Regions from separate parts of the Bacillus sp. LR_5 genome, predicted to be linked through region 1. Evidence: riboswitches for the same ligand, from Rfam matches in the RefSeq annotation. Region 1 holds a riboswitch; each other region holds the start of a gene.

What was found. A riboswitch is a leader RNA that binds a small molecule or an ion and turns the genes downstream of it on or off. The one in region 1 is predicted to bind S-adenosylmethionine.
Region 2: linked by a shared signal. The riboswitch ahead of RAC86_RS09430 (5-methyltetrahydropteroyltriglutamate--homocysteine S-methyltransferase) and the one ahead of RAC86_RS03435 (bifunctional homocysteine S-methyltransferase/methylenetetrahydrofolate reductase) in region 1 are both predicted to bind S-adenosylmethionine.
Region 3: linked by a shared signal. The riboswitch ahead of RAC86_RS14750 (2-hydroxyacid dehydrogenase) and the one ahead of RAC86_RS03435 (bifunctional homocysteine S-methyltransferase/methylenetetrahydrofolate reductase) in region 1 are both predicted to bind S-adenosylmethionine.

What each region holds. Positions count from the first base shown of each region.
Region 1 is NZ_JAVAXX010000008.1:43,584-54,303, reverse strand. Features, by position in the region: gene RAC86_RS03445 (CvfB family protein) at 1-631, opposite strand, end outside; gene RAC86_RS03440 (YajQ family cyclic di-GMP-binding protein) at 730-1,221, shown strand; SAM riboswitch class I at 1,328-1,445, shown strand; gene RAC86_RS03435 (bifunctional homocysteine S-methyltransferase/methylenetetrahydrofolate reductase) at 1,535-3,373, shown strand; gene RAC86_RS03430 (GNAT family N-acetyltransferase) at 3,464-3,913, shown strand; gene RAC86_RS03425 (GNAT family N-acetyltransferase) at 3,919-4,767, shown strand; gene RAC86_RS03420 (MFS transporter) at 4,879-6,147, shown strand; gene RAC86_RS03415 (mandelate racemase/muconate lactonizing enzyme family protein) at 6,156-7,271, shown strand; gene RAC86_RS03410 (YitT family protein) at 7,367-7,996, shown strand; gene RAC86_RS03405 (phosphosulfolactate synthase) at 8,041-8,799, opposite strand; gene RAC86_RS03400 (2-phosphosulfolactate phosphatase) at 8,796-9,482, opposite strand; gene RAC86_RS03395 (phosphoadenylyl-sulfate reductase) at 9,667-10,377, shown strand; gene sat (sulfate adenylyltransferase) at 10,490-10,720, shown strand, end outside.
Region 2 is NZ_JAVAXX010000031.1:123-8,932, reverse strand. Features, by position in the region: gene galE (UDP-glucose 4-epimerase GalE) at 1-783, opposite strand, end outside; gene RAC86_RS09475 (YbhB/YbcL family Raf kinase inhibitor-like protein) at 897-1,403, opposite strand; gene RAC86_RS09470 (LysR family transcriptional regulator) at 1,533-2,408, shown strand; gene RAC86_RS09465 (CcdC protein domain-containing protein) at 2,486-2,959, shown strand; gene yxjM (two-component system sensor histidine kinase YxjM) at 2,977-4,197, shown strand; gene yxjL (two-component system response regulator YxJL) at 4,184-4,840, shown strand; gene pepT (peptidase T) at 4,890-6,122, shown strand; gene RAC86_RS09445 (hypothetical protein) at 6,227-6,355, shown strand; gene RAC86_RS09440 (hypothetical protein) at 6,644-6,907, shown strand; gene RAC86_RS09435 (LURP-one-related/scramblase family protein) at 7,036-7,524, shown strand; SAM riboswitch class I at 7,590-7,696, shown strand; gene RAC86_RS09430 (5-methyltetrahydropteroyltriglutamate--homocysteine S-methyltransferase) at 7,779-8,810, shown strand, end outside.
Region 3 is NZ_JAVAXX010000061.1:8,513-19,232, forward strand. Features, by position in the region: gene RAC86_RS14745 (FGGY-family carbohydrate kinase) at 1-749, opposite strand, end outside; gene RAC86_RS14750 (2-hydroxyacid dehydrogenase) at 767-1,792, opposite strand; SAM riboswitch class I at 1,886-1,977, opposite strand; gene RAC86_RS14755 (molybdopterin oxidoreductase family protein) at 2,126-4,168, shown strand; gene RAC86_RS14760 (hypothetical protein) at 4,275-4,568, shown strand; gene RAC86_RS14765 (hypothetical protein) at 4,745-4,873, opposite strand; gene RAC86_RS14770 (UPF0715 family protein) at 4,997-5,410, opposite strand; gene RAC86_RS14775 (hypothetical protein) at 5,705-5,827, shown strand; gene RAC86_RS14780 (YozQ family protein) at 5,884-6,177, shown strand; gene RAC86_RS14785 (methyl-accepting chemotaxis protein) at 6,329-8,014, opposite strand; partial or broken gene hpaB (4-hydroxyphenylacetate 3-monooxygenase, oxygenase component) at 8,326-9,778, shown strand; gene exlX (expansin ExlX) at 9,843-10,541, opposite strand.

The DNA.
Region 1 (10,720 bases):
CTGTGACTCTTGAACCGAGTCTTGGCTCCTCTTTTCTTTCTGACGGGTGAATAAAACAGCGGATACCGTCATCCGTGATCACGAATGAACCCGATGCGATCAGCCTGTACACCGTACCTGTCAGCTCTTTATTCATCAGATCTTCTGAAGCGTCGGTAAACAGTTCGCTGATGATATCTTCCGGCGCTGGTTTCGCAAACATGCGCCCCCGGTTCGTCACCTTCAGCATACAGTAAAGTTTGTCCCCTTTTTGCGGCCAGACATCTTCATACGGGGGTAAATGCTCAGTTGCGACTAGTGCGTCCTTCGATAAACCGACATCAACGAAAACGCCCATATCTTCCACTTTATCCACCACTTCAACCCAGCCATATTCATCCGCGCTGATGACCGGAATTTTCATCGTGGCCGCAAGCCTTTCCTGCTGGTCGACGTATATAAAGACTTCTACTTCGTCTCTGTCCTCGATATCCTCAGTCATTTCACTGTTATGTAAGAGAATCGTATCTTCCCCATCGGTTAAAAAATAACCGAAGTCGGTTTGGTGATCTATACTCAAGGTTAATTGCTGCCCTGGTCTCATGCTATCGTCCTTCCTGTTCCGCTTATTCTCTGCGGATTTTGTTAACATTTTTTCCAATCATCACAAATTGATTCTTTGTTCTGTTGGAAGTTTCTCTTTATTCTACTATAATCAACACATAAGTTAAATGTTATGGAGGTTTTCATATGGCAAAAGAAAGTTCATTTGATATTGTATCCAAGGTGGAATTGCCTGAAGTGCAAAACGCAATCCAAATTGCACTGAAGGAAATCAGTACCCGATATGACTTTAAAGGCAGCAAAAGCGACATTTCTTTAGATAAAGAGGAGCTCGTCCTCGTTTCCGATGACGAATTCAAATTAAGCCAGCTGAAAGATGTGCTGGTCAGCAAATTGATTAAACGAAACGTACCGACAAAAAACATTGAGTACGGCAAGGTTGAAAACGCGTCAGGCGGAACGGTACGCCAGCGTGCAAAGCTTGTTCAAGGCATTGACAAGGACAACGCAAAAAAAATCAATACGATCATCAAAAACTCCGGACTGAAAGTAAAGTCTCAGGTGCAGGATGATCAAGTGCGTGTCACCGGAAAAAACAAAGATGACCTGCAGCAGATTATCTCAGCTGTGCGGGGAGCAGACCTGCCAATTGACGTTCAATTTATAAATTTCAGATAAATTTTCTGATTCCTATTGATTATTGTCTTTATTTTCGGTAAATTTGGAGAAAGGGAAAAACGCCAGGTATCTTTTGGCACTTCCTGACACGAAAATTTCATATCCGTTCTTATCAAGAGAAGCAGAGGGACTGGCCCGACGAAGCTTCAGCAACCGGTGTAATGGCGATCAGCCATGACCAAGGTGCTAAATCCAGCAAGCTCGAACAGCTTGGAAGATAAGAAGAGACAAAATCACTGACAAAGTCTTCTTCTTAAGAGGACTTTTTTTATTTCTCTTTTTTCCTTGCTGATGTGAATAAAGGAGGCAGACAATGGGACTTTTAGAAGATTTGCAAAGACAGGTGTTAATCGGTGACGGCGCCATGGGGACGCTCCTCTACTCCTATGGCATTGACAGGTGTTTTGAGGAGCTCAATATTTCAAAGCCGGAGGAAATTCAGCGCATACATAAAGCGTACGTTGAAGCGGGAGCCAACATTATTCAAACGAATACGTACGGGGCCAACTATATTAAATTATCCAGACACGGTCTTGAGGATGACATCAAAAAAATGAATCAGGAGGCCGTAAAGATCGCGCGGGCTTCAGCAGGCGATGCATACGTGCTTGGAACGATGGGCGGCATACGGACATTTAATAAAAATGCGTACAGTCTTGACGAAATTAAGCGCAGCTTCCGCGAGCAGTTGTATCTGCTGCTGCATGAAGAGCCGGATGGCTTACTGTTAGAAACATATTATGATTTGGAAGAAGCCCGTGAAGTGCTGAAAATCGCGCGCAAAGAGACTGATCTTCCGATTATGCTCAATGTCTCCATGCACGAGCAAGGCGTATTGCAGGACGGAACGCCGCTTTCTGACGCATTGCGCTCGATTGCGGATCTCGGAGCTGATATTGTCGGCATTAACTGCCGCCTCGGCCCTTATCACATGATTGAAGCGCTCAGCGAAGTGCCAATTTTTGATGACGTATTCTTATCGGTTTATCCGAACAGCAGTCTTCCTTCGCTTGAAGAGGGACGGCTCGTCTATGAAACAGACGACACGTATTTTCAAAACAGCGCGTTAGAATTCCGTAAGCAAGGCGCGCGGATTATCGGCGGCTGCTGCGGCACAACACCGAATCACATCAGGGCGATGGCGGAAGCGGTTGGCGGACTGGCTCCGATTACGGAAAAAGAAGTCAAAACCCGGGCGAAAGAATTCATTTCTGTTCATCACGAGCGAACCGAGCCCGGCCTGGATGAGATCGCGGCGAAAAAACGCTCTATTATCGTAGAGCTGGACCCGCCGAAAAAACTAAGCTTTGACAAATTTCTATCGGCGGCTGCTGAATTAAAAGAAGCGGGAATCGATGCCCTGACACTCGCCGACAATTCTCTGGCGACCCCGCGGATCAGCAATGTTGCCTGCGGCGCCCTTGTCAAGCAGCAGCTCGATATGCGTTCCCTTGTCCATATTACGTGCCGTGACCGTAACATTATCGGCTTACAGTCACATTTAATGGGCCTTGATACGTTAGGGCTGAATGACGTGCTTGCTATTACAGGTGACCCTTCTAAAATCGGGGATTTTCCTGGTGCGACGTCTGTATATGATTTAACATCTTTTGATTTAATCAGGCTGATCAAACAATTCAATGAAGGTCTGTCTCTGTCTGGAAAACCGCTCGGCAAGAAAACGAATTTCTCAGTTGCCGCCGCATTTAATCCTAACGTCCGCCATCTGGATAAAGCGGTAAAACGGCTTGAGAAAAAAATAGATTGCGGCGCAGATTATTTTGTTTCTCAGCCTGTCTATTCCGAGCAGCAGCTTGTCGATATCCATAACGAAACAAAACATCTGAAGACGCCGATCTATATCGGCATCATGCCGCTGACAAGCAGCCGGAATGCCGAATTCATCCATAATGAAATTCCCGGCATTAAGCTGTCTGATACGATTCGCGAAAAAATGGCCCATGCCGGTGAAGATAAAGAAAAGCAAAAGGCGGAAGGCCTTGCAATTGCCCGCTCCCTGCTGGATACGGCATGCGAGCTGTTTAACGGCATCTACTTGATAACGCCTTTCCTCAGATCTGACTTAACCGCTGAGCTCACTTCATATATTCAGCAAAAAGATGAGCAGCGCCAAAATATCTTTTTGCATTAATCCCTTTAAAGACTGTCTGATCCAATCGGGCGGTCTTTTTCAACGGGATTCGTGTTACGATATAGAAAAACAGTCATGAGGAGGAACATTATGCTCGAAGTCAAAACCATTTCCGCGGAAGATACATATGAAATCCGGCACCGCATTCTGCGCCCCCATCAATCCATTGAACAATGCAAATATGAAGAGGATCATGCAAAAGGCTCCTTTCATCTCGGCGCGTTTTTTGAAGGGAAGCTGATCAGCATCGCTTCTTTTTCCCCGCAAAATCAGCCATTAATAACAGAATCCCCAGCATATCGGCTGAGAGGCATGGCAACGCTTGAAGGATATCGCGATCAAAAAGGCGGGAGCACGCTGATCAAACACGCGGAAGAGAAACTGGCGGAGAACGGCGTTCAGGCAGTCTGGTGCAATGCCAGAAGCCATGTGAAAGGCTACTATTCAAAACTTGGCTGGGAAGAACTCGGCGAACCGTTTGAGATTCCCGGCATAGGCACACATATCATCATGTATAAAAAACTCGAAACAAGCAGGTGATCTGTATGAGGGTAATCGATAAGCTGATTAAGCTTCATGAAGAACATACCCCTAGTCTATTGCGGCTTTGCAGGCAAGCCGGGTGGCCGGATTACGGCGAACAAGAGCTGGCACTGCTTGTCCAGCAAGGACGCTTTTTCGGCTATCAAAATGTCAGCGGTGATATTATTTCCTGCATCGGCTTGTTTTTGTTTGGCCGTCTTGCTTCTATCGGCCTCGTGATCGTGGACAAAGAATATCAACGGCTCGGTCTCGGCCGGCGTATGGTAAACGCCTGTATCACCCAAACGGATGAAAACACAGCCATCAGGCTTTGCGCCACAAAAGAAGGTTTGCCGCTTTATGAAAAAGCAGGTTTTCATACAGCAGGTTCAGTGCGAAAGTACAGCTGTCATAGTTTTCAACCTTATACAAAAAAGCTTGACGCTGAACTGACATCCTTTAGAGAACAAGACTTTCACGACTTAACCACGGCGGATCTGGCTGCCTTTGGCGGAGATCGATCAAACCTTTTGCAGCAGCTTATTTCTGCTTCATGCGAATGTATCATCGCCAGAAATCAGGACGGACAGCTCATTGGCTACGGACTTTCTGTACAGACACCGGCCAATTTGAAATTCGGCCCCATCATCGCTCCATCATCAGATGTTGCAGCACAGATAATTAACAGGCTGGCGGCCGGCAAACAAGGGCCGATGCGAATCGATATACCGAGTGAACACACGTCTCTGCATGACAGCCTGATAGAAATGGGATTTCTTAAAGATGATGAACCTCCGCTTTTGTTCTATCAGAAAAAAGCGCCTATTCAAAATGGACACTTATATGCTTTGATTTCACAGGCTCTCGGTTAACCCTCTTTTTTCCCGAACAGGTATCTTCTGTTCGGTTTTTTGCTGTCTGATCGCTGAATAAACGAAGCCAACAGGGACATTCTAAGCAGAAGAAAAGGAGTGTGCTCTGAGATGGAATCATCAAAACAAAATAACGGAATGACGATTGTAGCAATCGGTTCAATCCCTTTAATATTAACCCTAGGAAACTCGATGCTTATTCCGATTTTGCCAAAAATGAAATCTGAACTTCATTTATCACAATTTCAAGTCAGTCTCGTGATCACAGTATTTTCCTTAATTGCAGCATTTGCGATTCCGATTGTCGGTTATCTCGCAGACCGATTCTCAAGGAAAGTCATCATTATTCCCTGCTTAATTTTGTATGGTGCCGGCGGTTTGTTAGCCGGGTTTGCGGCAGGTTTTTTTGACAATGCCTACCCTTGGGTCATGGCAGGACGAGCGTTACAGGGAATCGGGGCAGCCGGAACCGGCCCAATTGCCATGGCACTGACGGGAGATCTGTTTAAAGGCGCCCAGGAGAGCAAGGTGCTCGGCCTTGTTGAAGCTTCAAACGGCATGGGGAAAGTGCTATCGCCGATCATTGGCTCGCTGATCGCCCTGCTTGTCTGGTATGGCGCGTTTTTTGCCTTTCCTGTGTTTTGTATCATTTCGATCGTACTGACTTGGATTTTTATTAAAGAAAAGAAAAAGGAAAAAGAACCGCCACCAATCGGAAAATATGCAAAAGGGCTGTTAAGTGTCTTTAAACATGAAGGCAGATGGCTGTTTACCGCTTATTTAGCCGGTGCGACCTGTTTGTTTACTTTATTCGGCATCCTGTTTTATCTCTCAGATGTTCTTGAAAAAACATACGACACCGACGGCGTGAAAAAAGGCTTGATTTTAGCGATCCCGCTTTTGGTTATGTGTGTGACGTCCTATACAACAGGAAGCAAAATCGGGCAAAAGCAATCGTTAATGAAAAAGCTGATCGTACTTGGATTGGCGTTCATGACCGTATCCTACGCGGCACTGTCATTCATTGAAAATCTTGTCCTTTTTATCAGTGTTCTTGTACTGAGCAGCATAGGCTCAGGTCTTGTCCTTCCTTGTGTGAACAGTTTTATTACCGGGGCTGTCGGCAAGGAAAGACGGGGATTTGTCACCTCGCTGTACGGCTCTGTACGTTTCTTAGGAGTAGCGATCGGTCCTCCGATTTTCGGCCGCCTGATGCAATGGTCCAGACCCGGCATGTTTTTAAGCATCGCGGGATTGACTCTCGTTGTCGGGATTCTTGTGATGATGCTCATCCATGTGAAGCAAAACAATGAAGAAACAAAAGAAAAAGAAGACACTAAAATGGCTGGAAATCGGCTACAGCCCGCTGAGGAAAGGTAGCACCCAGTGTGAAAATTGTACGGATTGAAACCTTTCCGCTATTTCACCGATTAGAAAAGCCATACGGAGATGCCAATGGGTTTAAACGATATCGGACTTGTTATCTCATCAGGATTATCACCGAAAGCGGGATAGACGGCTGGGGAGAATGCGTTGATTGGCTCCCTGCTCTCCATGTCGGTTTTACGAAGCGGATCATCCCGTTTCTATTAGGAAAACAGGCTGGCAGCCGCCTGTCATTAGTGCGCACGATTCAAAAATGGCACCAGCGGGCGGCCTCCGCTGTAAGCATGGCGCTGACAGAGATTGCAGCCAAAGCTGCGGATTGTTCGGTTTGCGAATTATGGGGCGGGCGATACAGAGAGGAGATTCCTGTGTACGCGTCTTTTCAATCGTACTCAGACTCCCCGCAATGGATCAGCCGCTCAGTCTCCAATGTTGAAGCCCAGTTGAAAAATGGTTTTGAGCAAATCAAAGTCAAAATTGGCGGGACTTCATTCAAAGAGGATGTCCGGCACATCAATGCGCTGCAGCATACAGCAGGCAGCTCCATTACGATGATACTGGACGCAAACCAAAGCTACGATACCGCTGCGGCTTTTAAATGGGAGCGCTATTTCTCCGAATGGACGAACATTGGCTGGCTTGAGGAGCCTTTGCCCTTTGATCAGCCGCAGGATTACGCTATGCTTCGAAGCCGTTTGTCTGTTCCTGTTGCCGGCGGAGAAAACATGAAAGGCCCGGCGCAATATGTGCCTCTCCTTTCACAGCGCTGTTTGGATATCATTCAGCCCGATGTCATGCATGTCAACGGAATTGATGAGTTTCGGGACTGCCTCCAGCTCGCGCGTTATTTCGGCGTCAGAGCATCCGCCCATGCATATGACGGATCGCTTTCACGGCTCTATGCTTTATTTGCACAAGCCTGTCTGCCCCCATGGTCTAAAATGAAGAAAGATCACATTGAACCGATCGAGTGGGACGTCATGGAGAATCCTTTTACAGATCTCGTCAGCCTGCAGCCTTCAAAAGGAATGGTCCACATCCCGAAAGGAAAAGGCATTGGAACAGAGATCAATATGGAGATCGTCAATCGCTACAAGTGGGATGGCTCAGCCTATTAAGCTGGACCATTTCTTTATTTTGAGACATAAATAATGGACAGCCTCATAAAATGAAAACAGCGGACAAGTCTTTTCATAAAGGAGCAAATGACTTAATGGCTGAACTGCTGATGAAAGCAAAACTTACGTTTATGATTGTCGTAGGCGGCGTACTACAGGGACTCGGCATGTCCTTGTTTTTATTTCCGCATGATATTCCGACAGGCGGTGCAGCAGGTATTGCGGTGCTATTGCATTATCTGTTTCAAATCCCCCACGGCTTTTCAGTGTGGGCTGTGAATGTATCAATGCTTTTTACCGCTTTAAAATGGCTGGAGATGAGAACATTCACCGGCACCCTCGCTTCTATCACCGTCACCTCTGTCTCGGTATTGATCTTTGATGCAGTTTTTCCGGATATCACATCTAATCTGTGGCTTGATCTGGCAAGCGGCGCAGTGTTATTGGGACTCGGCATCGGACTTTTATACAAATATAAAATTTCGAACGGAGGATTCGGAGCCCTTGCTCTGATGATTTCTATCTACCGCGGCGGGAATCCTGGAACGATCCTGCTCATCATGAATTGCATCATTTTTATGGTCACCGCGTCTATTATTGACTGGGGCATCGTCATTCAAGCCCTCATATGCCAGGTGATATCGACAAGAGTCATCGACTTCATCTACAACATCCGCCTGACCTCTCTTCCCTATCTCACGCCTATGTACCGCCATAAAAAATAATAGGCAGAGGCTCTCTTCACGACGAGAGCCCCGCAGCCGCTGTTTTACAGAAAAAAGGTATCGGATCTTAGCCCTAAACGCAGCGTCTCCAACGCGATGGCATCATGAAATGGAATATTGGCCAGATTCACATTCGGCCCGATTTTTTGAATAAACCCTTGCTGAAGCGTTTTGTTAGGCGCTTCAAAAATCAGCCTGTTGATATCAATATCCGAGGAAATGATGTCGTCAACAATTTGAAACCTGACATCGCCGCTGCTGGAACAGATCCCTCCCGTTCCGCTTTCTCTGGCTTCTGTAATCACTTTTTCCGCGCCCGCTTCCATATCCTCAACGATATATTCAAGCCATTCCTCAGAGCTTTGCCGGCTTGCTAATTCCGCATCCTTGCTGCCCACCTCACTGAGCACAAGAAATTCATCAGAAAAATCGGCAATGTAAGCCGCTTTCTCTTTATTTGTCATCGGGAGCGTACCGTTTGAAATCTCAATATATTCACAGCCGAAATAGGTGCAGTACCGATGAAATTCATTCACTTTTTTCTGGCTTACGTACTTTTCGAACAGTGTGCCGCCAAAGAAAAATGTAATGTCATGTTCTTTCAGTGTGCTGATTTTTTCTTCAAGATCTTTCGTAAGTAATGATGTGCCCCAGCCGAATTTCACAAAATCAATATAGTCGGACGCTCCGGCTATCGCATCTTTGAAAAATTGCAAGGGATAGCCGTTATCAATTAAAATGGACTGCCCGGTTTCTCTCGGCTTATTTGTTCTCACTGGCAATTCTAGTGAAAAATCATTCATATTATGACCCTCTCTATCGTTGGAACTTCTCCATCTTGTTTCACTTTCATCACAAAATCGCCCGTCAGTTCTTTTGTACAGTAAACGATGTCTTCCGAATCAAACAATGGCTGGCGGCTGTCAAAAAACTTCTCCGCAACAGAAGAGCGTTTTATTCTTTGAATCGCCTCCTCAGCCGTTACCGCATTTGTCCCTTCAATGATGCCTTTGATATACTCCGCACACGCCATATCGTCATCACCGGATGGATGGGAAGCCACTATGTTTATGACACAATCGTTTGCGGCGAGCTTTTTCACATGCTCTGCCGTTGTTTTGGCATTGGAAAATCCAGTTACGAACAGATGCTTTGCGTTCAGCGCCCCCAATGCTGCTGTGACGCCGTTTGTTGTTTTCTGGATCAGGCGCTTATCCGCCATATCCTGCCCAGCCATGCGTTTTGGAGAATTATCTAAATCAAATCCGCTGATACCGACCCCCTTTTCCTCTCCCGTCAATACATAATCCGGATAGGTGTCTTTCAGCGCAAAGGCTTCATCAGCTGTCCGGACCAACAAAATCTCTTTCGCCCCGCCGATAAACGCATAATGGGCGACCGTAAAGGCTCTGATGACATCAATGACGATGTTAATGTCCGCCGGGGCAAGCGAATGATGATGCCCCTGATAAATGGCAATCGGCATACTACCTCTCCTTGGGCATAAAACCATTTTGCTAAAAAGCATATTCAGCCGGGCTCTTAATGGTTCCGCACCTCATTTTAGGCGGGCGCGGCACCTAAAACCTGAACCTTTATGCAAAAAATGAATAGTCTGCCTATAACTCGATCAATAGATAAAAAAAGCAGATGCAAACGGGGGGAAAACATTGAACGAAACCATCACATATGACACATGGAACGACATGCTGTCCAAACGGATAACGGATCAATTGATCGATGAGCTCGATGTGTTGAAATGGGCTTACCGAACGTACGGAGAAAAGATTGTGTATGCCTGCAGCTTTGGCGCAGAAGGAATGGTGCTTCTCGACTTAATATCAAAAATCAACAAAAATGCACACATCATCTTTTTGGATACCGGGCTTCATTTTCAGGAAACATATGAGCTGATCGAGACCGTCAAAGAACGATATCCGGGATTTGCAATCCAGATGCTCGAACCCGAGCTGAGCTTAACAGAACAGGGGACGAAGTACGGCGGAGAGCTGTGGAAGCATAACCCGAACCTCTGCTGCCAATTGCGGAAAATCGAACCGCTCAAAAAGCACCTGTCCGGCATGACAGCTTGGATTTCAGGACTGCGCCGGGATCAGTCACCAACGAGAAAGCATATTCAATACGTAAACCTGGACCAGAAGTTTGAGCTCATCAAAATTTGCCCGCTCATCCACTGGACATGGGATGACGTTTGGACGTACATCCGCCTGCACAATTTGCCTTATAACAAACTGCACGATCAACATTACCCGAGCATAGGCTGTGAAATGTGTACATTGCCTTCCCCGGACCCGAACGATGAGAGGGCTGGAAGATGGGCCGGACGGGAGAAAACAGAATGCGGCCTGCATCAAGAATAGCGGACGGCAGGTTCTGGCTATGAGAGTCGAAATGATGTTGAGGCGCTGATGTCAAACTTTCATTAACTGCAGCAAAGAAAACAAGGAAACGTATAAATGGAGGTTGAACACGTTGAATGGAAACGAACCCCACGGAGGGGTATTAATCAACCGCTGTGATCCCGCATGCCATTTTGAAGGGTGCGCGTGCCAAGCAGAGCTGGATCAGCTTGCACTGAGTGATCTGGAGCTTATCGCGATCGGCGGATACAGCCCGTTAACAGGTTTTTTGGGAGAAAAAGATTATCATTCCGTTGTGAAAGAGATGAGGCTGGCAAACGGCTTGCCGTGGAGCCTGCCGATT
Region 2 (8,810 bases), on a different contig from region 1:
TCCAAGGTTGTATGCATCGGCTCCTGTAGAGTTCAATACTTTTTCCAGCGCCTTGACGTGGCCTTCTGCGAGATCAACGACGTGAATATAATCGCGTACGCCTGTCCCGTCTTTTGTCGGATAGTCATTTCCGAATACGTTTAATTGCTCGAGCTTCCCGACTGCTACCTGTGCCACATACGGCATAAGGTTATTAGGGATTCCGTTCGGGTCTTCACCGATCCGTCCGCTTGGATGCGCGCCGAACGGGTTAAAGTAACGAAGCAGCGCAACGCTCCACTCATTGTCGGCTGTATGCAAATCACGCAATATTTGTTCAAGCATGAGCTTCGTCTGCCCATAAGGATTTGTCGCACCTAATGGAAAGTCCTCCGTAATCGGCGATGTTTCCGGAACGCCGTACACTGTCGCAGATGAACTGAACACGATTTTCTTAACGCCGTATTTCTCCATGGCCTCGCATAAAATAAACGTTCCTGTCAGATTGTTATGATAATATTTGAGCGGAATCGCCACAGATTCACCGACTGCTTTTAACCCCGCAAAATGAATCACAGCTTCGATTTCATTTTCCGCAAAAACGGAATCTACCGCTTCCCGGTCCAATAAATCCGCTTCGTAGAACGTTAAATCTTTTCCTGTAATCTCCTTTACACGGTTCAGCGCCTCAGCCGAACTGTTAGACAGATTATCAAGAACAACAATCTCGTAGCCGCTGTTCAATAGTTCAACACATGTGTGGCTGCCAATGTACCCGGCACCGCCAGTAACAAGTATTGCCATGATGTAACCCTCCTAAAAAATGACCTGTTTTCATTATATAGTGTTTAAAACCGGTCCACATCCATTTTTAAGAAGTTTAATCGTTTATTAATAGTTTTTTCATATTTTTTAGCTTAAACCCTTGCCAGCAATTCGATAGAGGCTTCAGCAAGAATGTGCTCTTTCATTTCTTGATAGAGCTCGTTCAAGTAAAAGCCCGGCTGAAGATTCAGCTCAGCATCTAAAGCATAGACCGTCAATGTATACGCATGATCCTTGTCAGGCGGTGTCGGCCCGCAATACTGGTGAATCACCTTTGGATCGTTGCTTCCCGCAAGCGGTGAAGCAAAGCTGTTTTGCCCTTGTATCATCAAGTCCTGTCTTTCCTCACTCGCATGTTCAGGAAGCTCTCCGATGTAAGCCGGAATATTAGCCGCTGTCCAGTGAATCCAGCTGAATCCGCATACGGGAATGGCGTCATGATCGATGAAAGTAAGTGCGAGCGTCTTTGCTCCGGACGGGATGTCATCAAAATGAATCGGAAAGGATACAAATGGGTTTCCTTCTCTCTTATATTTTTCATCCGCGTATTTTGAATACTTGTCATGTAAATATGGATTTGCTTCTACGTATATGTTCATATGAATCCCTCTCTCTATTTTCTCGTTCTATAGGTATACTAAACGAATGGATGTATAATCAGTGATAAACAAATGCGCATGTAAACGTAACAATTTGTTATGGATAACTTGCAGTGAAGGAGATATTTCATGGATTTAAAGTGGCTGCAAACCTTTATTGCCGCAGCGGAATCAGAGAGCTTCAGGAAGACGGCTGAGCGTCTGTATCTCACACAGCCTGCCGTTTCTCAGCATATGAGGAAATTGGAAGATGAACTGGGCATGAGGTTGTTTTTGCATAGCGGAAGACGAATCGTACTGACTGACGAAGGCAGGCTCTTTTTGCCTTATGCCAAAGAAATGATCCATGTTTACCAAGCTGGAAAGCAGAAAGTCAGCCAATGGAAACAGGGGTACAGCCGATCACTCACGCTGGCCGTACACCCCTACATTGCGTCCTATATCTTGCCTCGATTTCTGCCAGCCTATATCCAAAAACATCCGAATGTCGAGCTTTCAACTCATGTGGCTGGATCTGACGCTATTAAACAAGCGGTGGAACACAATGAAGCTGATATTGGTTTGTCGCGGAAAGACCCGAACACCAACACTCTTTATTATCAGCACATATGCGAAGGTACGCTTTGTCTGGCGGCTCCTTTCCAAGAAAGCAGGCCGGATGCTGCATCCGTCTTAACCCGCTATCGGCTGCTAACGCATGATCATCCGTCTTATGGGGATGCCTTTTTAGATAACATCCGATCACATTACCCGTCTCTTCAAATGATGGCTGTCGGGCAGACGGATACGGCTGTCCACATGATGAAAGCGGGAATGGGGGCATCTTTCCTCCCTACCTACATTATCAAACAGGAAGAAGCCGAAAAAAAGCTGATGGCTGTAAGCACGCCTGCACATCTAGAATTGCCTGCGTCCCAAACGTTTATGATGTGGAAAAGAAACAGCGAAGACATTCAGCATTTTCACGCCATGTTACATGACTTTATGCAGCGCGAACAAGTATAGAGCTGAAAAATCAATCTGCCGGTTGACGTTTTTCTTTCCTATTTTCGCTATGCTTAATGCAGAAAGGATTTGATGACATGGCGATGAGCCCTTATATTTTTATTGTATTGATTCTTATTATTTTATCGATGTATCGAGAAAGAACGGTAAAGCCCGGGAAGTTGCTGATCATTCCACTGCTGCTCTTATGGGGCGTATCTGCATCGTTTCAGCCGGCGTATTTTCATTCCGTATTACATGTGGCGATCAGCGGCATTTTATTACTGATCGGGCTGGTCTGCGGGTTTGGCATTGGGAAGATGGTAAATGTGCGGATTCACCCGGAAACCGGAAAGGTCACTTCACGCGGCTCACTTGGGAGTGTTATCCTCATTCTAGTGATACTTTCTTTGCGCATGGCCGCGAGAACATGGCTGCCTGAGAGCAACGAGATGTTTATTGCCATTATTCATTCTATGTTCTTCGTTCCCCTCGGCACCATCACAGCCCGCAACATCATGCTTTACAAAGCATACAGACGGCTGACCGCCGGCAAAGTATCCATTCCATAACCGAAAGAAGGACCAGCATGAACGGACAAACTCCGGCTCGGCACTACTACAAGAAGCTTGTGCCGAGCCTTATTCTCATTTTGAATTGCATACAATTTTTATCTCATCCAACTAAGGCTGATCCCATTTTGTTAGCATTTGTATTTGCGGTATACTTAGCATTCATTTGGATCATTCCCTATGTGGCATCCACTGCTGTTAGTTTGAGCATATTCATCGGGCTTTGGCTCCTGACCGATTTCTTTTGGGCTGTTTCCGGCCAAGAGCAGAGTGCCGCCTATTTTTTGATTGTATTTTTAATGATATATGCCGCCTTTAGACTCCCTTCACGGCTATCCTTGATCTTCACAGCATGTTTAATTGGAGGCAACATATTCCTCCTATCCTCACATGGAGGAAGCTTGGAAACCATCATTAGCAACATCTCGATCATGATCGGACTCTACGTCTTCTTCTCCTCCATGCGTTTCAGACGAGAAGCGAGAAAGGAGGCTGAACGGAATCATGCTGAATTGGCAAAAATGCATGTGCAGCTGGAGCATGCTCATAAAGAACTCCAGAAAGCACATGCAGAGCTGCAGGAGGCTTCTGTTCTTTCATTAAGGTACGCGGTCCTTGAGGAGCGTACAAGAATTGCCCGCGACATTCATGACAGCATCGGTCACGAGCTGACTTCTGTGATTGTTCAGCTTCAATCCCTTCCCTATATCCTTAAAAGCAGCAAGGAGGATTCAGAAAAAGTCATTCAAAATGTACTGAGTGTCGCCAGGGAATGTCTTCAAGAAGTACGGTCTGTCGTTCACCAAATGGGCCGTAGTGAATCGATGGTGGGGCTTACCGCTTTGCGGGGGCTCATTCATCAAGTGGAGGAACGGAGCGGCTTGCACGTTTCTTTAGATACTGCCGGACTGTCAGAAGAGTCTTGGCCTCCAAACGTGAGCGAAACGATCTACCGCATCTTGCAGGAAGCGCTGACCAATATCATTCGTCACGCTGACGCTTCCCATGCGGCGGCCGTCATTTCTAACGACAAGTCCCATCTCTATATCACAATCACCGACGATGGACAATTCACCGGCAGCCTTACTTATGGATTTGGCCTGACAGGAATGAAAGAGCGCGCAGAAAAAGCAGGCGGTTCCCTTACTTTCAGTGCCGTACAGCCGAGCGGCCTGAAAATTGAGCTGTCATTGCCGCTCATGACAACGAATAAGGAGCAAAAAGATGAACAAAGATAAAATACGCGTCGCGCTTGCCGATGATCAGCCGCTTGTGCGTGAAGGCTTCCGCTACGTCATCAACGCACAGACGGATATGACGGTTTCTGGCGAGGCCGGCGACGGTCACGATATTATAGCACTCGCAAAACAAACAAAACCCGATGTCATCCTCATGGATGTCCAGATGCCGCATTGCTCAGGCATCGAAGCGGCGAAAGACATTATGTCCGCACTTCCAGATACAAAGATAGTCATTTTAACCACCTTTGACACGGAAGAATACGTATTTGAAGGCATCCGTGCGGGAGCAGTAGGCTATCTGCTGAAGGATACACTTCCTGAAGAGTTGATAGATGCGATTCGCGCTGCGGCCAGAGGCGAGGCGATTTTCCGTACAGTCACAGCTGCTAAAATTATCAGTGAGACATTTCGGGCGAAGCAACAGCCCCATCCAGAAGAACTGGCAGAGCCGTTCACCAAAAGAGAGCTTGAGGTTCTTCAGCAAATGGCCTACGGGCTGAGAAATGAGGATATTGCTGAAAAGCTTTTCGTCAGTGAAAGCACTGTGAAAACCCACGTGCACCGCATCCTGCAAAAATGCAATGCCCAAGACCGGACACAGGCAGTCGTTTTTGCCATTCGAAACGGTATTGTGCAATAGAAATCTCTCATCCCGCCATGCTAAAATAAGACAAAGGAGATGATTGGAAATGAAAGAAGAAATCATTGAACGGTTTACTACATATGTAAAAGTCGACACACAGTCCGATGAATCCGTTGACACTTGTCCTTCCACACCCGGCCAATTGACATTAGGAAACATGCTCGTTGATGAATTGAAGTCCATCGGCATGCAGGATGCAGCCATTGATGAAAACGGCTATGTCATGGCAACTCTTCCCTCCAATACTGAAAAAGACGTGCCGACAATCGGCTTTCTCGCTCACGTCGACACCGCTACAGACTTTACCGGCAAAAACGTGAATCCGCAAATCATCGAAAGCTATGATGGAAAAGACATCGTTCTTAACGAAAAGCTGCAGGTCACCCTGTCACCTGATCAATTCCCTGAGCTGTCTGGCTATAAGGGCCATACACTCATCACCACAGACGGCACCACCCTTCTCGGCGCAGACAATAAGGCCGGTATCGCTGAAATCATGACAGCCATGGATTACCTCATCAAACACCCTGAAATCAAGCACGGCACAATCAGAGTCGCCTTTACGCCTGATGAAGAAATCGGAAGAGGGCCGCACAAATTTGATGTGAAACGGTTCAATGCATCCTTTGCCTACACGGTTGACGGCGGGCCGCTCGGCGAGCTTGAATATGAAAGCTTCAATGCCGCTGCCGCAAAAATTACGATTAAAGGCAACAACGTACATCCCGGAACAGCTAAAGGAAAAATGATCAACTCTGCGAAAATCGCGATGAAGCTGAACAGCCTGCTGCCGGCAGACGAAGCGCCTGAATATACGGAAGGCTATGAAGGCTTCTACCACCTGCTGTCGATTCAAGGAGACGTAGAGGAAACAAAGCTCCACTACATTATCAGAGACTTTGACAAAGAGAATTTCCAAAACAGAAAAGAAACAATGAAGCGTGCCGTTGAAGAACTTCAAAACGAATACGGGCAAGACCGGATTCTGCTGGATATGAACGACCAATACTACAACATGAGAGAGAAAATTGAACCTGTCATCGAAATCGTCAACATTGCCAAGCAAGCGATGGAAAACCTCGGCATCGAACCGAAGATTTCCCCCATCCGCGGCGGCACCGACGGATCACAGCTGTCCTACATGGGGCTTCCGACGCCAAACATCTTTACAGGCGGGGAAAACTTCCACGGCAAATTTGAATACATCTCAGTTGACAACATGGTCAAAGCCGTAAATGTCATCGTTGAGATTGCAAAACAGTTTGAAGCGCAAGCATAATGCCAAAAGCCAGTCCAAAAAAGGACTGGCTTTTTTGTGTGAAAATGAAACATTTTAAACACGTCCTCCGTAAAACAAGTATCAACAAATGAGGAGGAAAAACAATGACAAAACATGCAATCGCTGCCAAGAGTCTCTTGAAAAAATGGATCATTTCCAGGCCGCTTAACATGCAAAAGAAATCCAGCCCATTTCAAAAAATCAGAAAAATGTTCAAACGCTTCTTCAAATAAAACATCAAATCCCCTAAATACAATCCGTATTCACCCGTACCGCCCAAATGCTCCGTAATTTGGGTTTTTTGTGTTCAATTCCGCAAAATAGGGTATAAACCAAACAAGCAAGAAAACAGCACCCAAAAACAGGTAATTCGAATTACGTAAACTTAGGTTAAAAGTTATATAAAGGAATTTATTTTATCGTCGATAGTAACTATAGAACCAATCATCAACAAGAGCAAACAGCGTAATTCAAGACTATTTTCAGGTCATCAGGTAATACTGTTTTAGAGGGACAGTTTCTTGTTATTTATTGATTTTGAATTTTTTGAATACTTTTTGGCATTTTATCCGTACAATAGAGAGTACCAAAACTTTTTTTGGGAGGTATGTAATATGATCCTATTTATTATCATCGCATTATGCGGCTATCTTCTTTTTTCTTTCAGCAAGGACAATCGCCGCAAACCGCAAAAGACAAGCCCTCTGCCAGCAGCCGCACCTCATCACAACAACCTAATCGACCTTGACGCCATCCGCCAAAAACGCCGGATGCATCTTTCCTAATTCTATATTTCAAACGAAAAGGCTGCTGAATCACGCAGCCTTTTAAAATTGTTTTGATTTAGAGCCTGAAACCTTTTCGCCACATATCCGTAATTTCATACAAGGCAAACCCAAAGGAGACTTCAGCAATGATCGAGTTATTTATGAAACAAAAAATGTTCTCATTTAAAGATGCATTTCACATTTATGACCGGGATGAACAAGAAACATTCAAGGTGGAGGGGCGTTTTTTCTCGTTAGGAGACTCATTACAAATGACAGACTCATCTGGGAAAACGCTCGTTTCCATAGAACAAAAACTAATGTCTTTATTGCCGCGCTATGAGATTTCAATTGGCGGGAAAACAGTTTGTGAGGTAACGAAGAAAGTAACGTTTTTCAAACCGAAATTTGTGATTTCCGGGCTTAACTGGGAAATCGATGGTGATTTATGGAGGGATGAATTCCAGCTGACGGACGGGGAAAATGTCCGGATGTCAGTGAGCAAAAAGTGGCTCAGTTGGGGTGATTCCTATCACTTGCAGATTGCAAACGAGGGAGATGTTCTGATTTGCACTGCCATCGCTATCGTGCTTGATATGGTTTTATATAACGATGAAGATGAAAGTATTTTCTAAAAAGCATTGACAATTGATCCAAAAGTAATAATATTAAGATAATTGAAATCTGAATATGAAGTTGTACCTTATCAAGAGAGGTGGAGGGACTGGCCCTATGATACCCGGCAACCGCTGTTTCAAACAGAATGGTGCTAAATCCTTAAGAACATTGCGTTCTTGCAGATGAGGCGGAGATTTGATCGTTCAAGCTCTTCCTTACACAAAGGAAGAGCTTTTTACATGCTCAATATTTCAGAAAAGAGGCGAATAACATGGCTCAACAAACGAATGTTGCAGGACAAAAAACAGAAAAACAACGCAAAGCACCTTTCCGCGCCGATCATGTCGGCAGTTTGCTTCGTTCCGTTCCGGTGAAGGAATCCCGGCAAAAAAAAGCGGCTGGTGAGATGACAGCGGAACAGCTTCGTGATATCGAAAATCAAGAGATCACCCGCATCGTGGAAAAACAAAAAGAAATCGGTCTCGATGTGGTAACAGACGGGGAATTCCGACGTTCCTGGTGGCATTATGACTTCCTGGAAGGGCTTGACGGTGTGGAACCGTTCATCCCGGCTGAGGGAATTCAGTTCCATAACACAAAAACGAAAGCGCGCAGCATCAAAGTGACGGGAAAACTCGATTTTACGAGCTACCCAGCGCTTGCTGATTATCAATTTTTACATGAGATTGCTGGTAACGCGACGCCAAAATTGACCATTCCCAGCCCAAATATGCTGTTTTTTGGCGAAAAGGCGGATAAAGGGATTTATGACGATCAAGAGGAATACTTTCATGATCTGGCCCAAGCGTACAAAAAAGCAATCAAAGCCTTCTATGATGCTGGCTGCCGTTATCTCCAGCTTGATGATACGTCATGGTCTCTCTTCTTTGAGGACAAAGGCAGAGAGGTTGTCCGGGCGCTCGGCGGTGATCCAGAAACATTGCCAGCCATATTTGCCAAAACAATTAACGATGCCGTCGCAGACCGGCCTGACGATTTAACGATCACAATGCACATTTGCCGCGGCAACTTCCGCTCAACCTGGGCGGCATCAGGAGGGTACGACGCTGTAGCGGAAACGATTTTGGACGGCTTAAACCTTGACGGCCTTTTCTTGGAGTACGATGATGACCGCTCCGGAAACTTTGATCCGCTCCGTTTTGTGAAGCGCAAGGATCTGCAAATTGTGCTCGGCTTGATCACATCGAAATACGGCGAGCTTGAAAATCCTGAGGATGTGAAACGCCGTATCAATGAAGCCGCGCGTTTTGTCAGCTTGGACCAGCTATGCCTGAGCCCGCAG
Region 3 (10,720 bases), on a different contig from region 1:
GCAGCGCCAGTGCTTTTCACAGCCAGTTGTGTATCACCACCCCCTGCTATAACCTTAGCAGTTATAGAAAGGCCTAATTCGGACGCATATTCATTTGTTATCGTTCCAATCGCTGTTCCCGCTCTTACAAGAGGCGGAAGGATGGATGGTGAAAAGCCGAATATGCCGCACATCTCTTCTGACCAAGTGTTTTGCTTCACGTCAAACAGCAGGGTTTCGGTTGCCTGCGATGGTTCATATGTCAAAATTCCGCTCAGCTGATATGTCACCCAATCACTGATGCTTGTAAAACTAGCAGTCTTTTCCCATAAAAAGGGCTGACGCTGTTTTAAACCATAAAGCTTGAGCGCAGAAAAAAGTGCAGTCGGGAGGCGGCCTGTGCGGCTGTATATCTCTTCCTGATTGGGTATACTCTCCTCCCACTCACGGCCACGATTATCAATGTTCGGCAGCCCGAGAAAAGAGTCGCCGTTTTGATCGATCAGAACAATCCCCTGTCTTTGACTTGTCGATGTCAAACCAATAATGTCAATATCACCTGAACGAGAAAGCGCACGTTTTGCCAGTTTCATCACTTGCTTCCACAGCACCTGAGGAGAAAAATAACGGCTGTCCGGGTAAAGCGTCTCGGTAGCATACACGATGTCCTCCCTTTCAACCGTTTGAACGCTGCCCGATACACTTACGACCGCTACTCTCGCATTCCCTGTGCCGATATCAAAAACGAGATAGCCTTTTTGTTTTTTCATTCCTGTAACCTCCTCTCTTAAACCTCTGTTTTCAGCTCATCTTTGTTATACAGTGTCGGAATATTAAGAGTTTTTCCAACCTTCCACTTTTTGAGGGCTTCGTTCAGGATCGTCACGTGATGATCTTCTACTTCAAAGGTTGCTCCAGCGAGATGCGGTGTTGCCAGAACATTAGGCAATGAAATGTATTCGTAATCTGATTCCTCTGGAGGTTCATGATAAAAAACGTCTAAAATCGCTCCTCTGATTTTATGTTCTTTTAATACAGATAAAAGATCTTCACGGTTTACCACAACTGCTCTTGAAGTATTGACGAAAATCGCACTCTCTTTCATCAGATCAAAATACTTCCGATCAATAAGTCTCAGTGTTTTCTCAGTACGAGGCAGATGGACAGAAACGATATCACTGTCTGAAAACACCGTTTTGAGAGATACTTTTTCATACAGCGGATGATCGTCTTGTACGTATGGATCGTAATACTTTACTTTACAGTCAAACGCTGTCAGCAGTTTTGCAATCCTTTGACCAACCGCGCCGAACCCAACCATGCCGACCGTTTTTCCCGTTAATTCGTTCCCTTTAAATTTGACATAAGCCTGCAAGTAATCGCTGTCCCATTTTCCATCCTTCAGCCATTGATTAGAGGAGCTGGTATGGCGGAGAAAGGAAATCACATTACCGATAAACATTTCAGCAACCGCTTGTGCATTCCGCCCGGGTGTATAGAAAACGGGTATACCTCTTTTTGATGCTGCGGCCACATCCACATTGGATGGCATTCCTCTGCACACGCCCACAAATGAAAGTTCTGGAACAGATGCAAATACGCTGTCTGTTACTTGATCAAGCTCAGTAATCAAGCCTGTCGCATTTGTTGCTTTTAGCAGCTGAATGAGTTCATCTTCCCGATATGCCCGGCCTTGTTCCTTCCAAGATTGATAAGTAACTGAGCCAAACATGTTTTCAAGCTCTTTTCGTCCTTCTTCGTTGTACGGTGCCGTAACCAAAACCGTCATGGTGCAAAACATCCTTTTCATCATATTTTTTCATAAAAAAATCTCTTTCCGAAGATGGAAAGAGATTCATGTATAAGCGTGCCCTGTTTACAGACAGACGCCGGTATAAACCTTGCTTTCCTATCTTTCAAGCTGACGCTTGCTGGAATTGGCACAATAATGTTGCCGAGGTTTCATAGGGCCAGTCCCTCCACCTCTCTGGATAGAAAATGTTGAGTATGTAATTTTCAGAATGAAGAATACGTTTATCATAAAGAAGTCTCAGATTGATGTCAATCTCTTTTTTTCAGAATTGACGTTATCATCCGAAATGTTATAATTCTTACAAAATATCTAACTAGAGAGAGGAACTGGGCCATGAAATCTTTTGCCACACAACAAAACGGCATTTTTAAATCCGTTTGCTCGCTTGACTGCCCGGATCAGTGCGGATTGTTAATACATAAAAAAGACGGAAAAATTGTGAAAGTCCAAGGTGATCCTGATCATCCTGTCACAGCCGGGAACATATGCAACAAAGTCCGAAACATGACGGAGCGCATCTATGATGAAAAGCGGCTGACTACACCGCTTAAACGGACAGGTGCGAAAGGCCAAGCGATATTCGAACCGATTTCTTGGGAAGAGGCAATCGATACCATTACCTCCCGCTGGAAACAGCTGATTGATGAAGAAGGAGCTGAAAGCATACTTCCGTACAGCTTTTACGGAAATATGGGGAAATTAACAGCTGAAGGTATGGACCGCCGCTTCTTTTACCGCATGGGTTCGAGCCAGCTCGAAAGGACGATTTGCAGCAAAGCAGGATCAGAGGGCTATAAATATACAATGGGTATAAGTGCGGGAATTGATCCTGAGGAAACCATTCATACGAAACTATTTATTTTTTGGGGAATCAACGCGGTCAGTACAAATATGCACCAAATTACTATCGCCCAAAAAGCACGAAAACAAGGTGCAAAAATTGTCGTGATTGATGTTCATAAAAACCAGACAGGACGTCTTGCAGATTGGTTTATTCCCATAAAACCCGGAACCGACAGCGCACTTGCTCTTGGCATCATGCACATCTTATTTAAAGAAAACCTTCATGATGAAGCATTTCTGTCTGAATACACGGTCGGCTATGAAGAGCTCCGTGAACACGTGAAACAGTATGATCCGGAAAAGGTATCACTGATCACCGGTGTCAGCACCGAAGATATGTATCAGCTGGCAAGAATGTACGGCGAAACCTCCCCTGCTTTTATTAGAATCGGAAACGGACTTCAACACCACGATAACGGCGGGATGATTGTACGGACGATTGCCTGTCTTCCGGCGGTTACTGGCCAATGGCTGCACACAGGGGGCGGCGCAATTAAGCATAACAGCGGAATTTTAGAATATAACACAAATGCCTTGCAGCGGCCTGACTTATTGAAGGGGCTCACACCGAGATCGTTTAATATGAATCAGCTGGGCAAAGTGCTTTTGGAAACCGATCCGCCGATTCGTTCTCTTTTTATTTACGGGACGAATCCAGCCGTTGTCGCTCCAGAAGCGAATAAAGTCAGACAGGGCTTGCTGCGGGAAGACCTGTTTACTGTGGTTCATGATTTATTTTTAACGGAAACGGCTGCATATGCGGACATTGTACTGCCTGCAACATCCGCTTTTGAAAATACTGATTTTTATACCTCCTACTGGCACCATTACATTCAGCTTCAGCAGCCAGTGATTGAGAAATATGGAGAAAGCAAGTCTAACACTGAGGTGTTCCGATTACTGGCTGAAGCAATGGGGTTCACAGACCAGGAGCTCAAAGATTCAGATGAAGAATTAATCCGCCAGGCGCTTGACCATCCAGATAACCCATATTTGGCGGAGATTGATTACGATTCACTTACTAAGCATTCATTTATGAAAGCGAAACGCGAAAAGCCGCTGTTTCCAGGCGAACTTCCGACTCCAAGCGGAAAAATAGAATTATACTCAGAGAAAATGAAACAAGCCGGTTTCCCGGCTTTACCGACACATACGCCTCTTACATGCGATAACGAATATCCGTTTATGTATGTTCCGGGGCCAAACCATAATTTCTTAAACTCAACGTTTTCCAACAATGCAAAGCACATCAAGCTTGAAAGGACGCCAAAGCTCTTTATCAACACAAAAGATGCTGAAGAACATGGAATCATTGATGGGGATCCTGTACGAATTTGGAACGGTCGGGGAGAATGCGAGCTGGCCGCTGCAGTCGGAGAACAAGTGCTGCCCGGGGTCGTAGTCAGCCAAGGATTATGGGCGGATGAAACAGGCAAAAAACAGCTTGTAAACGCGCTTACCTCAGACCGCTTGTCCGATATGGGCGGCGGCGCCACCTTTTTTTCAGGACGTGTACAGATTGAAAAAGCATGAACAAAAAAACGCCCAAATCACGTTCTGGCAGTTTTTTTGGTTGAAAATGAAACCCGGAGTATGCCAAGCCCGTATAACATAAAATCGACATAATGGAGGCATGCATATGGACGTTTTTTTAGGAATCGGTGTTGCTTTAGCTGGATATTTTATCGGTGAAGGCTTAAAGCAAATGAACCATCCAAAAGCATATGAAAAAAGTGATACCTTTCTTATAAAAGAACGAGATATTCACTTTTACATCGGACATTTTTTAGGAATAACGACAACTGAGGCAAAACAGTTAGCTGGAGACATGACAGACATTCCATACATTGAAATAAACGGAAAAAAATATGTACAGAAACATATGTTAAAAGAATGGACATTCACATTAATTGAGAAACATCAGGGTGAATAAAGCAAATCTGAGGAGAGCGAGATTCATTGTCACGCTCTTCTCAGTTCAGATGTATAGTCAGCTGATCATCCTCTCAGTTCAAACATCGATTCTATTTTAAGTAAACTTGTAAAGATACATTCTGATTGCCGTAAGACCAAACGGTGTTTTCAATTTTGAGGTTCTGGCTGAATGTTTCAATCCATACCTGTTTTGAGTTTAATAAAAGACAATTGCGCTGAGTTAAGCGTCACTTCTTCAATCTGCTCGTTTTTTTGATACACAAATACAACTTTTATGGTATCTCCGTCTTTCGCCATATTCATCTTCAATGTCTCTCCTTTATGATACGTAGAATGCCACTCTTCTAAAATTTTTTAAACTTTATTTCGATATCCATGTCATTTCTCGTACAGCGCCTCCCCTTTTTTCTAAAACGCGAACCTGATTTACTTTATTTTCCCGGTAAGCTGCACACGTTTATAAAGGATTAGAGAATCCCAAAACCAGTAAATCACTGCTGATGCAATACTTAACATATAATAAATATTTGATTGGAATATCCATGATATTGAAGCAGGCTCATTGATAGCATAAAACAGGAATACAGAAATGAAAGCGAGTACAATGTAAAACGATAGATACATTAAACTGAATGTTCTTGCTGTTTTCTGCAAGATCATTTGCAGCGGAAAAGCAAAAAGCCCAAACATCATAAAACCATATAATAAAGCAAGTGCTCCTGTGAATAAAGCGATCATCAGCATGTGATAGGTGACGAGAGAATAAAATCCGAAAAGCAAACCAAAAGAAAGGCTGGATAGTCCTAACGTCATAAGCTGATATGATACCATTTTGTTCATTTTTTCACCTCCTAATTGACTTTTTAATGGTGGCTGTTATGTTTACATGCAGATTCCTTCCCTAACCTGTCCTAATCTCTGCTTCTTTTTCAAACGTTTTGTACAGTGTTTCCCAGCTTTAGACAGCTTCTTCATATACGAAGTGTGCTAATAAAAGGTTTCAAAAACGACCGAAGGTAAAGCCTCTCTGGCTTAAATGGGAAAGAGTCAACGAAAAAAAGCGAATGAATACCTGCCTAACAGACAGAATAAGAAGAGTTGATATTCAACACTTTTCGTAAAGGGGTGACACCAATGAGTAAAAAAGGAATTCAAAATTCAAGTATTGAGCAAATAAGAAATGACCATGAGACTGAAACAGCTTTTAAAGTAGATGATCCTAAAAAACATGGTTCTGATCCTAAAAGAACGAAATAAGTTTCGACTTAACCCCATATGACACAGTTAAATTTCAATAATCTGGAGTGAGTAAAGTGACTCAAAAAAGTGGAGCAGACAGACCGGATGACTACAAAAGATTTTCTTCAATTGACAAGGACTATGATTTCCAGCAGACTTTAAATGAAAGTGGTAAGACAGAAAATGCAAACGCTGAAACGCAAACTCATAATAAAGAAAACATAAATGACACCACAGATGTGGCTGGAAAATATTTCGATCCCTCAGATTATAAAGGAACCACGCAATTGGAAAAAGGATTGGCTGAAACTCATGAACAAGTCAGCGATGACTATTTTGAAGGGACTATTGATCAAAATTTGGACTAGTCATTTAAAACGGAGCTAACTTTAAAGAAGTAAGTTAGTTCCGTTTTCACAGTGAAAATACCTGTCAATGCTAACATCATACCAGCTTCTGATATTGAGGAAGCTTAAAACCCCACCGAATAAGGTGGGGTTTTAACGTCATGTAACCTAATTAATATTTAAAACGATGAATGACCGTTTGAAGTTCTTCCGCCAACTTGGATAGAGATTCTGCAGCATAAGAGATTTCCTCCATTGAATGAAGCTGTTCCTGTGATGATTTTGCAACCGCTTCTGTATTTGCTGACGTTTCTTTTGTACCAGCGGCTAATGTATGAACTGTATGCTGAATTACTTCAACGCCTGATGTAAGCTGCTGTGTTGCCGCTGCCACTTCTTGTATTTGAGAAGTGACCTGTTCCACCAAATTCAGTATTTCATTGAAATTCCCTGTTGTCTCTTGAGAAAGAACAATACCTGAGCTCACATTTTCTTGAACAACCTTAATGTTATTCACCGTTTCAATTGATTCATTTTGGATGGTTGTTACCACCGATTGGATGTGATGGGCTGATTTATTCGTTTCATCGGCCAATTTCCGAACTTCTTCTGCCACCACAGCAAATCCTTTCCCTTGTTCTCCGGCTCTGGCCGCCTCGATCGCTGCATTCAGTGCCAGCAAATTTGTCTGCTCTGAAATATTTGTGATTAGCGAAGAAATATTGCTGATTTCTGCTGTGCTCGCTACCAATGCCTGCAAGCCATTGCCGGCAGAATCGACAGATTTATCAATGAACTTCATCTGATCTAACATTTTGTTGACGGATTGAGATCCTATTTCAGCCTTGTCTCTCATCGACGAAGAAAGATCCGCTATGTTACCTGTATTTGAAGCAACAGATGATATACTGTCTAATAATTCAGTAATGGATTCCGCACTCTTTTCTGTCATTGAGCTTTGCTTCACATTGCTGTCGGCAGCCATCTGCATCGCTCCGGAAATTTGTTCAGAAGTTGATTTTGATTCTTCCGCGCTTGCCGATAATTCCTCGGAAGATGCAGCGACTTGTTCAGATGAGCTGCTGATCTGCTTCACAATTTGAGTTAATGAATGGGTAAAAGAATTGAAAGATTGAGCAAGCTGACCAAATTCGTCCTTATTTTTCACAATGACTTTTTTGGTTAAATCCGCCTCGCCATGAGCAATTTCCTCCAGCTGCCTATTCATACTTCTTAATGGCACCATAATGGACTTTAACAACAATAAGCTTAAAACAATGCCTACCATTATTGATACCGCTGTGACAATGATGATGAACCATTGACTCATTTCCCCATTGCTGTGTATTTCACCTTTTAGATCCTCCACCTCTTGATCCAGGCGATCAGACAGCTTATTGACAGCTGGATCTACAACTTCTTTTCTTAACGTTCTTTCTTCTCCAAAATGAATGGTTTCTGCTTTTTTAGGATCTGAAGAATAGGCTTTTAATACTTGCTGATTTAAAGCTCTATACTGAATAATACTTGTTTTAATGTCTTCAATATTTGATTGATATTTCTCTTCATCAATCAAGTCATTGACTCGATCCAGGCTCATTAAGGCATCGTCTGCTTTTTCCTTCATTCCCTCTTCATATTCTTTGTCTCCGGTAATCAGAAAGCCTCTTTCATCATTTGATAAACCGGCCAATCGATATTGGATGTATTTCATTTCTTTTTGGAATTCCATTTTGTCTTTAAGTTCTTCATTCTTTTTCACAGTAGAAGAAATCATAAAAACGGAGGAACCTCCAATTCCAATCATTGAAAGAACTAATATTGATACAATCCCCAGCAATTTTGTTTTCACTTTCATGTGTCGTTTTCCCTTTCTGCACTATGTATGATTGAAATAGCTATTCGCTTACTCCCATGTCAATAATATCGACATGTTTTATCAAGTTTTATAGTGATGTCTTATCCAGTACATAAGCAAATTGTTTACATCTCTAGACAATGCAGAAAAACACGAAAGACATTTACTGCCTTGTCTACATAGTATTTCAATTTGCTCTTTTTATTCAGACATACTAAAAAAGGCTTTTCCTATCTCAAATTAGCTGAACAGGCTGTTCTTTCGAAAATATAATACAATACGCAGCCTGATGTGAAGGAGCGAAACGCCAAATGGGGATCATCAATGGAAAAGAATTCATTGACCGATTAAATAAACTAGAAAACGAAATATGGTATGATGGCGAAAAATTAGAGGGTAACATTTCTGATCATCCTGCATTTAAAGGAATACTCAAAACGAAAAGCTCGCTTTAATGATTTGCAAACGAAGGATGAGTTAATCAATGAAATGACTTATCACCTTCCTGGAGATCTTGATCGAATCGGTCTCTCATATCTTCAGCCTAAAACCAAAAGTGATTTGAGAAAAAGAAGGAACATGATAGAACATTGGGCTAGACATACTCATGGAATGATGGGGAGAAGTCCGGATTATATGAATACGGTCATGATGAGCTTTGCATCCTCAGCAGAGCTTTTAAGAGATAAAGAAAATTGCTTTCCGGAACATATACTAGACATGTATCAGAAAGCTGCTAAACATGATCTTTCCTTTACCCATACATTCATTACCCCCCAAGTGAACCGGTCACAGTCCTATTTGGGGCTAAGTGAAAAACCGATATCTGCTAAAGTAATCGATAGAACTGAAAAAGGATTAATTATACAAGGTGCACGTTTGCTTGCGACTCAAGGCGGGTTAACTGATGAAATCTTGGTTTTTTCGGCACCGAAATTTTATTTTGAAAAGGATGAAGCTTTTGCATTTTCGATTCCATCTAATACAAAAGGTGTCAAATTCATCACAAGAGAATCATTTGTATTAAGCGATTCTGCCTTTAATCATCCCTTAAGCTCAAAGTATGAAGAAATGGATTCAATCGTAGTTTTCGATCACGTGTTAGTGCCATGGGATCGTGTGTTTTTTTACGATAATGTTGAAGCAGCTAAAGACTTTATGACGAAAAGCTCCTTTCATGCCTTTACCTTTCACCAGGTCGTCATTAGGCAAATGATCAAAATTGAATTTCTATTAGGAGTTGCACAGCTTCTGGTCGACACTATTAATGTTTCTGAATACCAGCACATACAAGAAAAGCTCTCTGAAATCATTGTTGGATTGGAAACAATTAAAGCACTTATTGACAAATCAGAAAATGATGCTCAGTTAGATGAATACGGCTATATGCGTCCCAGTTTAATTCCTCTTCAAGTCATCAGTACGATCATTCCTGCTCTATATCCTCGATTTACTGAAATCATACAATTAATTGGCGCTAGCGGAATGGTGACGCTGCCGACAGAAAATGCGTTTGACTCAGAGATACGGGAAGATCTTGACCAATACCTTCAAGCAACTAATACAAACGCTGAAGAGCGTGTGAAAATGTTCCGCTTGGCGTGGGATTTAACAATGAGTTCATTCGGAACAAGGCAAACACACTACGAAAGATACTTTTTCGGAGATCCTATTCGGATTTCAAGCAGACTGTACACCAGTTATCCAAAGCAGCAGCAAGTAAACATGATTAAAGCGTTTTTATATGCAGATGTTGATGATTGATATCTAATCTCTTCATGTAACGAAATGAAAAAAACAGCGGGAAAGGTCCGCTGTTTCGTATTTTTTATTCAGGAAACTGTACATGTCCCGGCACTGTATATGCATTAGACGTTCCGCTTTCAGGCAGCTTCGGAATGGTATCTTTCACAATTTTTCCGCGGATGTCAGTCATTCTGACTTTGAGAGAGCCTGTCCCTACATTAGTGCTGACAAAATGGTTATAGTCCATTTTCTCCATGTTAATCCACTTACCATCCTTTTCATATTCCATTTTCATCACAGGATACTTGTGATTTCTGACTTGAATTGCAGCCCACCATCTGCTGCTGCCTTCTTTGATCCGGTACGTGAAGTTGCCGCTGATTGGGGCTTTGACAACACGCCATTTAATATTGATTTTTCCGTCTTTCATATCGCCGATTTTTCGGAAGGCATTAGGTGACAGATCAAGAGCTCCCCGAGCGCCTTCAGGATACAGATCGGTAACGTAGACAATTGTTTTTCCTTTTGGCCCTATAACTTCCAAATAAGAGCCTGCAAGTGCCGCTTTCACTCCCCCGTAATTGAGATCTGCAGGATTTATTGCTGCAATCTCCATATCGGAAGGAATGGGATCCAGCAGGAAAGCTCCTCCTGAATAACCTGACCCTGTATACGTTGCATAGCCTTCATGCAGGTCGTCATATGCTGCCGAAGCTTGCGGGGAAAAACAAAAGATCATCAACAAAACCATACCAACAATTGCACTGATATTCTTTTTCATAAATCTCCTCCTCAATCCAGACTTCAAATGAGAATCATTATCATTATAAGACTCAATCCATCTGGTTTGAAAGAGGAAATAGATTCATAGATGATTTTAAGACAGATTCACTATCATTCATATATCAAAGGAAGGGTTTTTATGAAAAAGTCAATACGAATGAATGAGTATACCCATCA